Regions from separate parts of the Streptomyces sp. NPDC005496 genome, predicted to be linked through region 1. Evidence: riboswitches for the same ligand, from Rfam matches in the RefSeq annotation. Region 1 holds a riboswitch; each other region holds the start of a gene.

Region 1 (4,272 bases):
TCGGCGGCGCGAGCGTGGTGCCCGGTCAAACATGACACACCGTCAAAACTGTGATCTTCACGTGATCTGCGCTGCATCGACTTGTGACAAGCGTTCGAGTGCCGATACGTTCACGCATCAACGCGATGGATCTTCCGTCGCGTCTGTCACTGCTGTCTCCGAAAGGCCCACCGCATGCTCTCCGGGAACGGTCGTCACCGTCGCCCCCGCCAGGCTCCGGCAATCATCGTCGCGGCCGGCGTCACCGGATCGGCAATCGCCATCCCGTTGCTCGGCGCCACCGGCGCGAGCGCAGCCGACGGCACCACGTGGGACCGGGTCGCGGAGTGCGAGAGCGGCGGCTCCTGGAGTGCCGACAACGGCAACGGGTTCTACGGCGGCCTCCAGATGACCCAGGAGAACTGGGACAAGTACGGCGGCCTCGACTACGCGCCGAGCCCCGACGAGGCGAGCCGCTCGCAGCAGATAGCCGTCGCCGAGAAACTGCTCGACGGACAGGGCCTGGCGGCCTGGCCCACCTGCGGCCCGCTCTCCGGCCTCAGCAAGAACTCGGGTTCCGTCGAGGTCGACACGGGGGTCGCCGACGACGCGTCCTCGTCCCCCGACGCCTCCCCGTCCGATTCGTCCGCGAAGGGTAACTCGTCCGGTTCGGGCGGTCTGTCGACCGGCGGCACGAGCGCCAAGCCTTCCCCGTCGGGGTCCGGCAAGGCGGCGAAGTCCGACGCGTCCCCGACGCCGGAGGAGAGCGAGTCGCGGGACTCCGGTACCGCGGACAAGGGCAAGGCAAGGGCTGACGACTCGGACAAGTCGGGTCGTACCGGCGGCTCCTCCACCACTCCGAGCACCCCCGTGAGCGAGGGCACCGGCACCGGCAAGCACCGCGGCGCCAGCGCCGAGCACACCTCGGACACCGGAGTGGACGCCGGGCGTCAGAAGGACTCCGCGGGGCGCCACGCCGCGCGCGACTCGGGCGCCTCCGACGACACCTCCGAGGGCTCGTACACCGTCCGTCTTGGCGACAGTCTCACGAGCATCGCCGACTCCCTTGCGGTCAACGGCGGATGGAACGAGCTGTACACGGAGAACGAGAAGACGGTCGGCTCCGACCCGGACCTCATCCTCCCCGGTCAGAGCCTTGAGGTCGCGGGAGACTAAGCGGTCGTCAGGCGGCGAATCGGGTACAAAACAGCGGTAGTTCACGTCATGGTTCACACCGCAATGTCCGGTTTGGTGAGAGTGAGAGATGGGTCTCAGAAGCCCTGATCGTCTTTGAAATTCCGGCCGTCGCGTGTCTACGGTCGTGATCGCTCGCCACAGCGGGCCCCGACGGTCGCAACGCCGAATCCTGCCAGCGGCCGCCCGGGAACAGTCGTCGCGTCAAGCGCCGTAGGCAGGAGCGGGGGACCCAAGGTAAGTGCCGGGCCCGGGAGTTGTGAGACACCCGGGAACGGCTTGGGGTGAAGCCGTGCGCCATGTGCGCACGACCGGGCACTCACCCGCCCGAACCCGACAGCTCACCTCGCAGGCGTCGGTGAGGGGATCACTTCATGCTGCGTAACAACAAGGCCAAGCACCGTCGCCCGTCCAAGGCCACCCGTGTCGCCGCGCTCGCCGGTGTCACCGGTGTCGCCATCGCCGCCCCGCTGATGGCGGCCGGCAGCGCCTCCGCCGCCACCACCTCCGAGTGGGACGCCGTCGCCCAGTGCGAGTCCGGCGGCAACTGGTCGATCAACACCGGCAACGGTTACTACGGCGGCCTGCAGTTCTCCGCCTCCACCTGGTCCGCCTACGGCGGCTCGGCCTACGCCTCCACCGCCGACCAGGCCTCCAAGTCCCAGCAGATCGCCGTCGCCGAGAAGGTGCTGGCGGCGCAGGGCAAGGGTGCCTGGCCGACCTGCGGCGTCGGCCTGTCCGGCGCCTCCACCGGCGGCGGCGCCGCGGCCGACACCGGCTCGCAGAGCACGGCCCAGCCGCAGCAGCAGGCGCCCCAGTCCCAGGACCAGCGCGCCTCGCGTTCCTCGGAGCGGGAGACCGCCAAGAAGACCGTCGAGACCCCGACCGGCAAGAAGGTCGAGAAGGGTGACGGCGAGTACAAGGTAGTCAAGGGCGACACCCTGAGCTCCATCGCCGCGGAGAAGCACGTCAAGGGCGGCTGGCAGAAGCTGTTCAAGCTGAACAAGGACATCGTCGACGACGCCGACTTCATCTTCCCCGGTCAGCAGCTCCACCTCAGCTGACACCGGCTGACGCCGGGCGCACGGCCCGGTCACGGCCCTCCCTCATGCGGGGGCTCCGCCATGGAGACCCCGTGAGGGCCGCCCCCGTCCCCACGGGCTCCCCGCTCCGGTGCGTGTTCCCCCGTACGCACCGGAGCGGGGCTCTTTCATGCCCGCGCCGGACGCGCCGCTCCGTCGCGGATGCCTGTACGGGACAGGTTTTTGTTCCGTTCGGAAACAATTTACTCTCGGTTCTGTCCATGGGGTGGTCGACCGGCTGGCCGATCGCCCGGAGCCGGTTAGGCTCATGTCGCGGAGCCGACCGCGGCTCCGTGCAGTCAGCGGGCCAAGGGGCTCCGCGTAACCGCGTCACATCCCAGAAGGAGATGCTCGTGCCGTCCATCGACGTCGTCGTAGCCCGGGAAATCCTCGACTCGCGAGGGAACCCCACCGTCGAGGTCGAGGTCGGCCTCGACGACGGCAGCACGGGTCGTGCCGCCGTTCCGTCCGGCGCCTCCACCGGAGCCTTCGAGGCCATCGAGCTGCGCGACGGTGACCCCAACCGCTACCAGGGCAAGGGCGTCGAGAAGGCCGTCCTCGCGGTCATCGAGCAGATCGGCCCGGAGCTCGTCGGCTACGACGCCACCGAGCAGCGCCTGATCGACCAGGCGATGTTCGACCTGGACGCCACCGACAACAAGGGCTCGCTCGGCGCCAACGCCATCCTCGGCGTCTCCCTCGCCGTCGCGCACGCCGCCTCCGAGGCCAGCGACCTGCCGCTGTTCCGCTACCTCGGCGGCCCGAACGCGCACCTGCTGCCCGTCCCGATGATGAACATCCTGAACGGCGGCTCGCACGCCGACTCGAACGTCGACATCCAGGAGTTCATGATCGCGCCGATCGGCGCGGAGTCCTTCTCCGAGGCGCTGCGCTGGGGCGCCGAGGTCTACCACACCCTCAAGAAGGTGCTGAAGACCAAGGGTCTGTCCACCGGCCTCGGCGACGAGGGCGGCTTCGCCCCGAACCTGGAGTCCAACCGCGCCGCCCTCGACCTCATCGTCGAGGCCATCAAGCAGGCCGGTTACATCCCCGGTGAGCAGATCGCTCTCGCGCTCGACGTCGCCGCGTCCGAGTTCTACAAGGACGGCAGGTACGAGTTCGAGGGCAAGTCCCGCTCGGCCGCCGAGATGACCGAGTACTACGAGGAGCTCGTCTCCGCGTACCCGCTGGTCTCCATCGAGGACCCGCTGTACGAGGACGACTGGGCCGGCTGGAAGGTCATCACCGACAAGCTGGGCGACAAGGTCCAGATCGTCGGCGACGACCTCTTCGTCACCAACCCGGAGCGCCTGGCCCGCGGCATCGAGGAGGGCTCCGCCAACGCCCTGCTCGTCAAGGTCAACCAGATCGGCTCGCTGACCGAGACCCTGGACGCCGTCGAGCTGGCCCAGCGCAACGGCTTCAAGTGCATGATGTCCCACCGCTCCGGCGAGACCGAGGACGTCACCATCGCCGACCTCGCCGTCGCCGTGAACTGCGGCCAGATCAAGACCGGCGCCCCGGCCCGCTCGGACCGCGTCGCCAAGTACAACCAGCTCCTGCGCATCGAGGAGATCCTCGACGACGCCGCGGTCTACGCCGGCCGCTCGGCGTTCCCGCGCTTCAAGGGCTGACCCGTAGGAAGCGTCGTACGTACGTCCCCGTACTCGGTCCCGTACCGTGTGCGGGGACGTACGCACGTGACGGGCTTGTGCCGGGGAGGCGGGATTCATGGCCGTGAAGGACCGGGACCGGTTCTCCACCACGACCAGGCTGCGGCTGCTCGGTGAGCAGACGGCGGCCAGGGTCTACCGCTCCCAGACCAGGCGGCAGGCCCACCGCTCCCGTCTGACGGGCCGTGCGGCTCTGCTGGCGCTGGTCCTGTGCTCCCTCGTCGTGGCGCTCGCGTACCCGATAAGGCAGTACGTGTCCCAGCGCGCCGAGGTCGCCGAGCTGGAGCGGCAGCAGGACGAGGCCCGGCAGCGGGTCGAGGAGCTGCGTGACCTCAAGGCCCGCT
Region 2 (4,272 bases), on a different contig from region 1:
TCCCCGTGACGATCGCCAAGGCGGACGGCGACCCCGTCAACGCCGCGTCGATGCTCGCGGTCCTCGGCCTCGGCGCCCAGGGCGGCGAGGAGATCGTCCTGGCCTCCGACGCCGAGGGTGCGGACGCCGCGCTCGACCGTCTGGCCAAGCTGGTCTCCGAGGGTCTCGACGAGCTTCCCGAGACCGTCTGACCCCGCGGACACCCCGCATGCGGCGAAGCCGCGTCGAACCCGGACCGGGCCGACGCGGCTTCGCCGTTTTCCATGCCCGGACGGAAGCCCCCGCATCCGTCCGGGTCTTTTCCGTGCACCGCCCCCGACCATTTTCCGCTCCCGGCCCGAACACGGCGTCCGGAGCATGCGGAAAAAGCGCCCCCGTGAATTACCGGCGCACGGAAAAGAAGGCAGCGGAAATACTCCCCCGCCACATATCCCTCTTTGTATACGGCGCTTCTGTTAATGCCGCAGGCCCGACGTGTTTACGGGATGTTGCGAAGTCCTCACACGGTCCGCGAGGTCGCCCCGGCCGGGCGAGCGGAAGCGGTGCGCGGAGCCGGCGCGCTCGGTGTGCAGCGCGGTGATGGCGCGCGCCCGCTCACTGTCCCCGCGTGCGACGGCGTCCACGATGCCGCCGTGCTCGGCCCAGGACTCCGCGGGACTGGCAGGGGCGTCCACCGCGTACATCCAGGCGATCTTGTGCCGCAGCTGGGCGAGCGTCGACGTGAGCGCGGGGCTTCCGGACGCCTGCGCGAGCGTCTCGTGGAACCAGACCCCCAGGGACCGCAGATCCTCGCTGTGGCCCCTCCTGGCCCGCTCCTGCCCCAGCCTGACCAGTCCGCGCAGCACCTTGAGGTGGGCCTCGGTGCGGCGCTGCGCGGCCCGCGCGGCGCCCAGCGGCTCCAGCAGCATCCGCATCTCCAGGAGGTCGGCCGCCTCCTGCTCGGTGGGCTCGGCCACGCACGCGCCCGCGTGCCGCCGGGTGACGACGAAGCCCTCGGCCTCCAGGGTGCGCAGCGCCTCGCGCACCGGGACGCGCGAGACGCCGTAGCGGCGGGCGAGCAGTTCCTCGGTGAGCCGGCCGCCGCGCTCGTAGACACCCGCGACGATGTCGTCACGGATCGCCGTGCATACCGAGTGCGCCGGAATGCGCATGAGCGGACCTCCGCCTTAATCATCGCGAAACGCCGTCGATTGACGCCCGTTCAGTGACTCTATTGCAGCGGGACGGAATTTCCGACGGCGGACCGGAATCCATGGCTATTTTTTGGACAGAGGGCCGTTCGAAACGACGAAGGCCCCGGCTCACGGAGCCGGGGCCTTCGAAAGTCGTACGGGTGTCAGAGGCTGACGCCGTGCGAGCGCAGATACGAGACGGGGTCGAGGTCCGAGCCGTACTCGGCCGTCGTACGGGCCTCGAAGTGGAGGTGGGGTCCGGTGGTGTTGCCGGTGGACCCGGAGAGGGCTATCTGCTGTCCCGGGGTGACCGTCTGCCCCTCGGTGACGCTGATGGACGACAGGTGGCCGTACATGGTGTACGTGCCGTCGTGCATCTTGATGACGACCTGGTTGCCGTAGGCACCGCCCCAGCCGGTCGTGACGACGGTGCCCGCGCCGACGGCGTGGACGACGGTGCCCGACGCGGCGTGGAAGTCGACGCCGGTGTGGCTGCCGGAGGACCAGAGGCTGCCACCGGTCTTGTAGCCGGTGGAGACGTAGGAGCCTGCGATCGGCGCGACGAAGGTGTTGAGGAGCTTGCGCTCGGCGGCGCGGGCGGCGCGCGCCTTGGCCGCGCGCTCCTCCTTCACCTCGGCCAGAGCGCGCTGCCGCGCGGCCTCCTCGGCCTTCTTCAGCGCCGCGGCCTCTTCGGCGGCGTGCTGCTGGGCGGCGGCCTGCGCGTCGATCTGCTCGGCGACCGTGTCGCCGATCGTGATGGCCTGGGTGAGCCCGGTCTGCTGGACGGCGGTGTCCGCGGCGAACGCCGGGGCGGCCAGGGTTCCGATGACACCGGTGGTGGTGAGAGCCGCCACGCCCGCCGCACTCTTGGTGGTCCGCGTGATCCGGCTCGGACGACGATGCTTCCCGGTGGCACGGGTGAACGCCATGAAGGGGCTGGTCCTTTCCTTCCCTCTCGCCTACCGGGTTAGCTGACGGGTTCGGAGCAGGAAGGTCTCCTACGGGCCTCCTCCGCGAGGAAGGACGCCCGATTCACCCCAGGGACTGCGATGGGTCCCCGGCTCCCCTGGCTCGCGCCGTACGGGGACTCGGCGATGACTGTCCGGTGCCGCGGACGCGGCGCACTGCCTGACGAACAGCCGGATTGACGCTAAGGGGGGCGTCTTTCGATCGACAAACGGATCGCGGTTTTTGTAGTGCATGCCACAGGGCAGAAGGGCAACCACCTAGCAATACGGACATATTGAGGACGAAGTCGGGTAAGCGCGCGTGAAACCCCGGATGGACCATGGGTAAACGCGAGAACCCCGGCGACCTCTCGGTCACCGGGGTCCTTGTCCGCACGGTCCTACTCGGCTCGTACGACGCTGACTTCACCGATCCCGAGCGCCCTCACGGGCTCCGCGATCTGCGCGGCGTCGCCCACCAGGACGGTCACCAGCCGGTCCACCGGGAAGGCGTTCACGACCGCGGCGGTGGCCTCCACCGTGCCCGTGGCGGCGAGCTGCTGATAGAGGGTCGCCTGGTAGTCGTCCGGGAGGTGCTGCTCGACCTGGTCCGCGAGCGTGCTCGCGACCGCCGCCGCCGTCTCGAACTTGAGCGGGGCGACCCCCACGAGGTTCTGCACGGCCACGTCGCGCTCCGCGTCCGTCAGGCCCTCCGCGGCGAGCGTGCGCAGGACCTTCCAGAGGTCGTCCAGGGCGGGACCCGTGTTGGGCGTGTCGATGGAGCCGCTGATGGCGAGCATCGCGGCACCCGAGCCGTCCGGGGCCGAGCGCAGCACCTGGCCGAACGCCCGCACTCCGTAGGTGTAGCCCTTCTCCTCGCGCAGGACGCGGTCCAGGCGCGAGGTGAGCGTGCCGCCGAGGCAGTAGGTGCCGAGCACCTGGGCGGGCCACACGCGGTCGTGACGGTCGGCTCCGACGCGGCCGATGAGCAGCTGCGTCTGCACGGCACCGGGGCGGTCGACGATGATCACGCGGCCCCGGTCGTCCGCGGTCACCGGCGGCACCGGGCGCGGCTCGGCCGACGAGCCGGTCCACGCACCGAGGGTGTCCGCGAGCAGCGCGTCCAGGTCGATTCCGGTGAGGTCGCCGACGATGACGGCGGTGCCGGTGGCGGGGCGGACGTGCTTCTCGTAGAAGGCGCGTACGGCCGCCGCGTCGATCTTCTCGACCGTCGCCTCGCTGCCCTGGCGCGGACGCGACATGCGCGAGGTGGCCGGGAACAGCTCCTTGGAGAGCTCCTTGGCGGCACGGCGGGCCGGGTTGGCGGCCTCGTGCGGGATCTCGTCCAGCCGGTTGCGCACCAGCCGCTCGATCTCGCTGTCCGCGAACGCCGGTACCCGCAGCGCGTCGGAGAGCAGCCCGAGCGCCTTCTCCAGCCGGGAGACCGGGACTTCGAGGGACAGGCGGACGCCCGGGTGGTCGGCGTGCGAGTCGAGGGTGGCGCCGCAGCGCTCCAGCTCGGCGGCGAACTCCTCGGCGGAGTGCTTGTCGGTGCCCTCGGAGAACGCGCGCGCCATGATCGTGGCGACACCGTCGAGGCCCGCGGGCTCGGCCTCCAGGGGCGCGTCGACGAACACCTCGACGGCGACGACCTGCTGGCCGGGGCGGTGGCAGCGCAACAGCGTCAGGCCGTTGTCGAGCGTGCCGCGCTCGGGCGCCGGGAACGCCCACGGCTTGGCTTCGCCGGCCTGGGGCTGCGGGTGGAACTCCATGGTCGCGAGCTCGGTCACTTGGCCGACTCCTCGTCCTCGTCGGTGGCTTCGGCGGCCTGCGCCTCTTCGGCGGCGACGGGCTCGTAGACGAGCACCGCGCGGTTGTCGGGGCGCAGCCGGGCCTTGGCGACCTCCTGCACCTCCTGGGGGGTGACGGCGAGCACCCGCTGCACGGCGGTCAGGGCCAGCTGCGGGTCGCCGAACAGGACGGCGTAGCGGCACAGTTCGTCGGCGCGGCCGGCGACCGTGCTGAGCCGGTCCAGCCACTCGCGCTCCAACTGGGCCTGGGCGCGCTCCATCTCCTCGGCCGTGGGGCCCTCCTCGGCGAACCGGGCGAGCTCCTCGTCCACGGCCGCCTCGATGACCGGCACCTCGACGTCG
Region 3 (4,272 bases), on a different contig from region 1:
GGGTGCGGCGGCTGGAGGCCGTGGAGCCCTTCGTCCACACCTGGCTGGCGCACCAGACGCGTGACGCGTACTGGCGGCGCGGCAGCGTGCGCGAGGACTACGGCTCGGTGCGGGCCGCGGTGCTGGCGGTCGGCGGCTGGCACGACCCGTACCGGGACACGGTCCTGCGGCTGGTCGAGCACCTCCCGGCCGACCGGGTACGGGGGCTGATCGGGCCCTGGTCGCACCAGTACCCGGACCGGGGGCTGCCGCCGGGCCCCGCGATCGGCTTCCTCCAGGAGACGCTGCGCTGGTGGGACCACTGGCTGCGGCCCGGCTCCGGGGCCGGTGACGCCTCGGGCACCGGTGTGATGTCCGAGCCGCTCCTGCGGGCGTACGTCTGCGACTCGCACGTTCCGGCCACCGTCCACCCGGTGCTGCCCGGCCGCTGGGTGGGTGACGACGCCTGGCCCGCGCCGACGGTGACGCCGGTGACGTACGCGCTGCGGGGCGTGCCCGTGCCGGTGCGCTCCCCGCTGCACACCGGGCTGGACGCCGGCCGCTTCCTGCCCGTCGGGGACGACGGGGACCTCCCGCCGGACCAGCGGGACGAGGACGCGAAGTCGGCGTGCTTCGAGTTCGAGGTGCGGGAGGAGACCTGGGTGCTCGGGCGGCCCCGGGTCCGGCTGCGGCTGACGTCGCCCGTGCCGCGCGGGCAGGTCGTCGCCCGGGTCTGCGACGTGTTCCCGGACGGGGCGTCCACGCTCGTCACCCGGGGCGTGCTCAACCTCGGCGCCCGGGAGGGCACGGACCGGGTGGTGGAGTGGCCGCCGGGCGCCACCGAGGACGTGACGTTCGAGCTGAGCGCCATCGGCTACGCCTTCCCGCCGGGCCACCGCATCCGGCTCGCCGTCTCCTCGGCGTACTGGCCCTGGATCTGGCCGCAGCCGGATTCGGACACCGGTTTCACCCTGCACCCGGAGGGCAGCTCCCTCGAACTGCCGGTGCGCGTACGGGAGTCGGACCCCTCCATCACCTTCGGCGAACCGGAGGAGGCGGAGCCGCTGGGCGCGGTCGTCCCGGCGACCCTGGACGAGCCCCGCCCGGAGCGGCTGGTCGTGCGCGATGTCGCCGCGGGCGTCTGGCGCCTGGAGGTCGACCCGCGCCACGGCGACACCCGGGTGTACCCGGACGGCCTGGAGGTCACGGAGGACGCCCTGGAGACATACACGACCGGCGAGTGGGATCCGCTGTCCGCGCGGACCCGTTCGGACTGGTCGATCCGGCTGCACCGGCCGGACGCCGGGTGGGACGCCCACGTGGAGACGCACTCCGAAGTCAGCTGCGACGCGGGCGAGTTCATCACCTCGAACGAGGTGATCTGCACCGACGGGGACGAGGTCGTCTTCCACCGGACGTGGGAGCGGCGCATCCCGCGCACGGCGGGCTAGCCACACCCGGCGGTTCGGCCCCCGCCGTCCAGGTCAGGGACGCGGCGGGGGCCGGCGCGCGCGCCCGCGCCGCGGTCCGCGCCGGGGGACCCGCCACCGCCCGCCCCGGGTCCGCGTCGCCGCCCGTCCGGGTCCGCGCCACCATCCGTGCCGGGGCCCGCATCGCCGCCCGCCCGGGCACGCGCCACCGTCCGCCCCGGGGTCCGCGCCACGTCCGCCCCGAGGCGCGCGGCGCGCGTCGCGCCCGGGCCGGTGTGACCCGGCGGCGCCTCCCGGTCGCCCGTTAATGCCCGACTTGCCTGCCTTGCTTACGCTTTGACATGTCTTAGTCGCGTGAAATGGGTCACGCCCGAATCGATCTTTCGGCCACCCCGAGTCGACAAGTCTCCCTTTGCTAAAGGCAAGTTGAGTTTCACGTTCCGGTCTAATCGGACTATTTCCACCCTGTTCAGAGGTAGATCAAATGCCTTGGCACGGGAAATCGGGCCTTGTTTCGGACATGTGCTCTCGCATACGTTCACGTCGATCCGAGCGGACCCGCCTAATCCTGCCGCCGCTCGGTGACCCCACCCACCCACGCACGGCAGGAGCGGGGGACCCACGAAAGCGCCGGTCCGGCGACACCCGGAACGGCTTGGGGTCAAGTCGCACGTCATGTGCGGCCGGGCACCTCCCAGCCCGAACCCGACAGCTCACCTCGCAGGCACCGGAGAGGAAAAAAACGCGCCATGGCCGTTCGAGGCAAGCACCGTCGTCCCCGAAACACCGTCCTCACCCGCGGGTTCATCGCCGCGGGAGCGGGCGGAGCCGCACTCGTACTCCCCCTGATCGGCGCCACCGGCGCCCAGGCGGCACAGCCGGCCCAGGCCGCGCAGTCCGTGCCGGCCGCCGTCCCGCAGGTCCAGCTCGTCACCTACAAGGTGGCCTTGGGCGACACCCTGTCCAAGATCGCCCGTGAGCACGCCAAGACCGGCGACTGGAAGAAGCTGTACGACGCCAACCGCGCCGTCATCGGCAGCAACCCGTCGATGATCCGGCCGGGCCTGAAGCTGACGGTGGGCACGAAGACCGTGAAGGGGACGGCGACGACGGCCGCCGCGACGGCCAAGACCGCCGCCGCGCCCGCGACCGCGAAGACGTACACGAACGACCTGGACGGCTGGATCAAGGAAGCCCTGGACATCATGGCCCAGAAGGGCATACCGGGCAGCTACGACGGCATCCACCGCAACATCATCCGGGAGTCCTCGGGCAACCCCCAGGCGATCAACAACTGGGACTCCAACGCCGTGGCCGGCACGCCGTCCAAGGGCCTCCTCCAGGTCATCGACCCGACCTTCGCCGCCTACCACGTGGACGGCACGTCGATGGACCCGTACGACCCGGTCGCGAACATCACCGCCGCCTGCAACTACGCCGCCGACAAGTACGGCTCGATCGACAACGTCTTCGGCGCCTACTGAGCCGGGCCCGGGGCGGCGGCGGCCCCCCGGACCGCGAGGCCCGCTGTTCCCCGGTCCCCAGGGCCGGGGAACAGCCGTTCCAGGACGACCGCGATGCCGTCGTCCTCGTTCGAGAGGGCGATCTCGTCGGCAACCGCCCTGAGTTCGGGGTGGGCGTTGGCCATGGCGACGCCGTGGGCGGCCCAGTCGAACATCGGGATGTCGTTCGGCATGTCCCCGAACGCGATCGTGTCCGACGGCGACAGGCCGAGATGACCGGCGGCGAGCGCGAGGCCCGTCGCCTTGGTCACGCCGTATGGCTGGAGTTCGACGGTGCCCGGACCCGACATGGTGACCGTCGCCAGCGAATCGACCGTCATTCGCGCCACCGACGCCAACTCGTCGTCGGACAGCGAGGGGTGGCGGAGCAGCACCTTGCTGATGGGCCGCGTCCACAGGTCGTCACGGCGCCGCACCCGCACCGCGGGCAGCGTCGGGTGCGGCATCAGATAGCCCGGCTCGATGAGGGTGAGCCCGTCCACCCCGTCCTGGTCCACGGCCGCGTAGACCTCCCCGACCTCGGCCTCGATCTTGCCGAGCGCGGTCTCGGCCAGCTCCCGGTCCAGGGTCACCGACCACAGCAGACGGCCGGTGCCGGCGTCGTACAGCTGCGCGCCCTGACCGCACACCGCGAGCCCCTCGCCGCCGAGTTGCTCCAGCAGCGGGCGCACTCTCGGCGCCGGGCGCCCCGTCACCACCAGATGCCGGCCGCCCGCCCCGGCCACCCGCGCCAGCGCGGCCCGCGTCCTCCCGGAGAGGGTGTCGTCGCCGCGCAGCAGCGTTCCGTCCAGGTCAGTGGCGATGAGTGAATATGCAGTCGGAGCGGCCATGATCCGAAGAATACGGACCCGCCGCCCCAACGGCCCGGCGTGAACCGGACGACGTCCGGTATCCCGACAGCAACGCCCTTCACCGGTACGGGGATCGACGGGGACCACAGGACACCGGTACGGCCTGAACGGACATTGCGCACTCTTCAGGCACGGTGAGCCGAGCGCCACGGGACCTGTCTCCGGTCGTCTCTCCCACGTAACGTGTGCCGCGACCACATGGAACGCGTGGAACACATGGATCACAGGCGAGCACGAAAGCGAGGCAGCACCCGATGCCCCCCTTCGATGTCCCCGAGGGCGACCCCTTCGGTCCGCACAACCTTCCGTACGGCGTGTTCTCCCCGGCGGGTTCCGGCGACCCGGCGGCTCCCGGCGCGCGGCGGGTGGGGGTCCGGCTCGGGGACCGCGTGCTCGACGCGGGCGCCGCGGCGCGGGCCCTCGGCTCCCCCTACGAGGCCCTGCTCGCGCAGCCGAGCCTGAACCCCCTGCTGGCGGCGGGCCCCACGG

What was found. A riboswitch is a leader RNA that binds a small molecule or an ion and turns the genes downstream of it on or off. The one in region 1 is predicted to bind cyclic di-AMP.
Region 2: another riboswitch for cyclic di-AMP. It lies ahead of ACFYQQ_RS04155 (M23 family metallopeptidase); the one in region 1 lies ahead of ACFYQQ_RS21775 (transglycosylase family protein).
Region 3: another riboswitch for cyclic di-AMP. It lies ahead of ACFYQQ_RS34815 (LysM peptidoglycan-binding domain-containing protein); the one in region 1 lies ahead of ACFYQQ_RS21775 (transglycosylase family protein).

Annotation. Positions count from the first base shown of each region.
Region 1 is NZ_JBIAJQ010000007.1:779-5,050, reverse strand. It holds gene ACFYQQ_RS21780 (transglycosylase family protein) at 175-1,155, shown strand; cyclic di-AMP (ydaO/yuaA leader) riboswitch at 1,373-1,543, shown strand; gene ACFYQQ_RS21775 (transglycosylase family protein) at 1,548-2,237, shown strand; gene eno (phosphopyruvate hydratase) at 2,603-3,889, shown strand; gene ACFYQQ_RS21765 (septum formation initiator family protein) at 3,987-4,272, shown strand, end outside.
Region 2 is NZ_JBIAJQ010000001.1:915,129-919,400, forward strand. It holds gene ACFYQQ_RS04145 (HPr family phosphocarrier protein) at 1-191, shown strand, start outside; gene ACFYQQ_RS04150 (GntR family transcriptional regulator) at 456-1,151, opposite strand; gene ACFYQQ_RS04155 (M23 family metallopeptidase) at 1,337-2,101, opposite strand; cyclic di-AMP (ydaO/yuaA leader) riboswitch at 2,114-2,276, opposite strand; gene ACFYQQ_RS04160 (M16 family metallopeptidase) at 2,521-3,909, opposite strand; gene ACFYQQ_RS04165 (pitrilysin family protein) at 3,906-4,272, opposite strand, start outside.
Region 3 is NZ_JBIAJQ010000014.1:128,659-132,930, forward strand. It holds gene ACFYQQ_RS34810 (CocE/NonD family hydrolase) at 1-1,430, shown strand, start outside; cyclic di-AMP (ydaO/yuaA leader) riboswitch at 1,992-2,151, shown strand; gene ACFYQQ_RS34815 (LysM peptidoglycan-binding domain-containing protein) at 2,159-2,893, shown strand; gene ACFYQQ_RS34820 (HAD family hydrolase) at 2,887-3,762, opposite strand; gene fahA (fumarylacetoacetase) at 4,038-4,272, shown strand, end outside.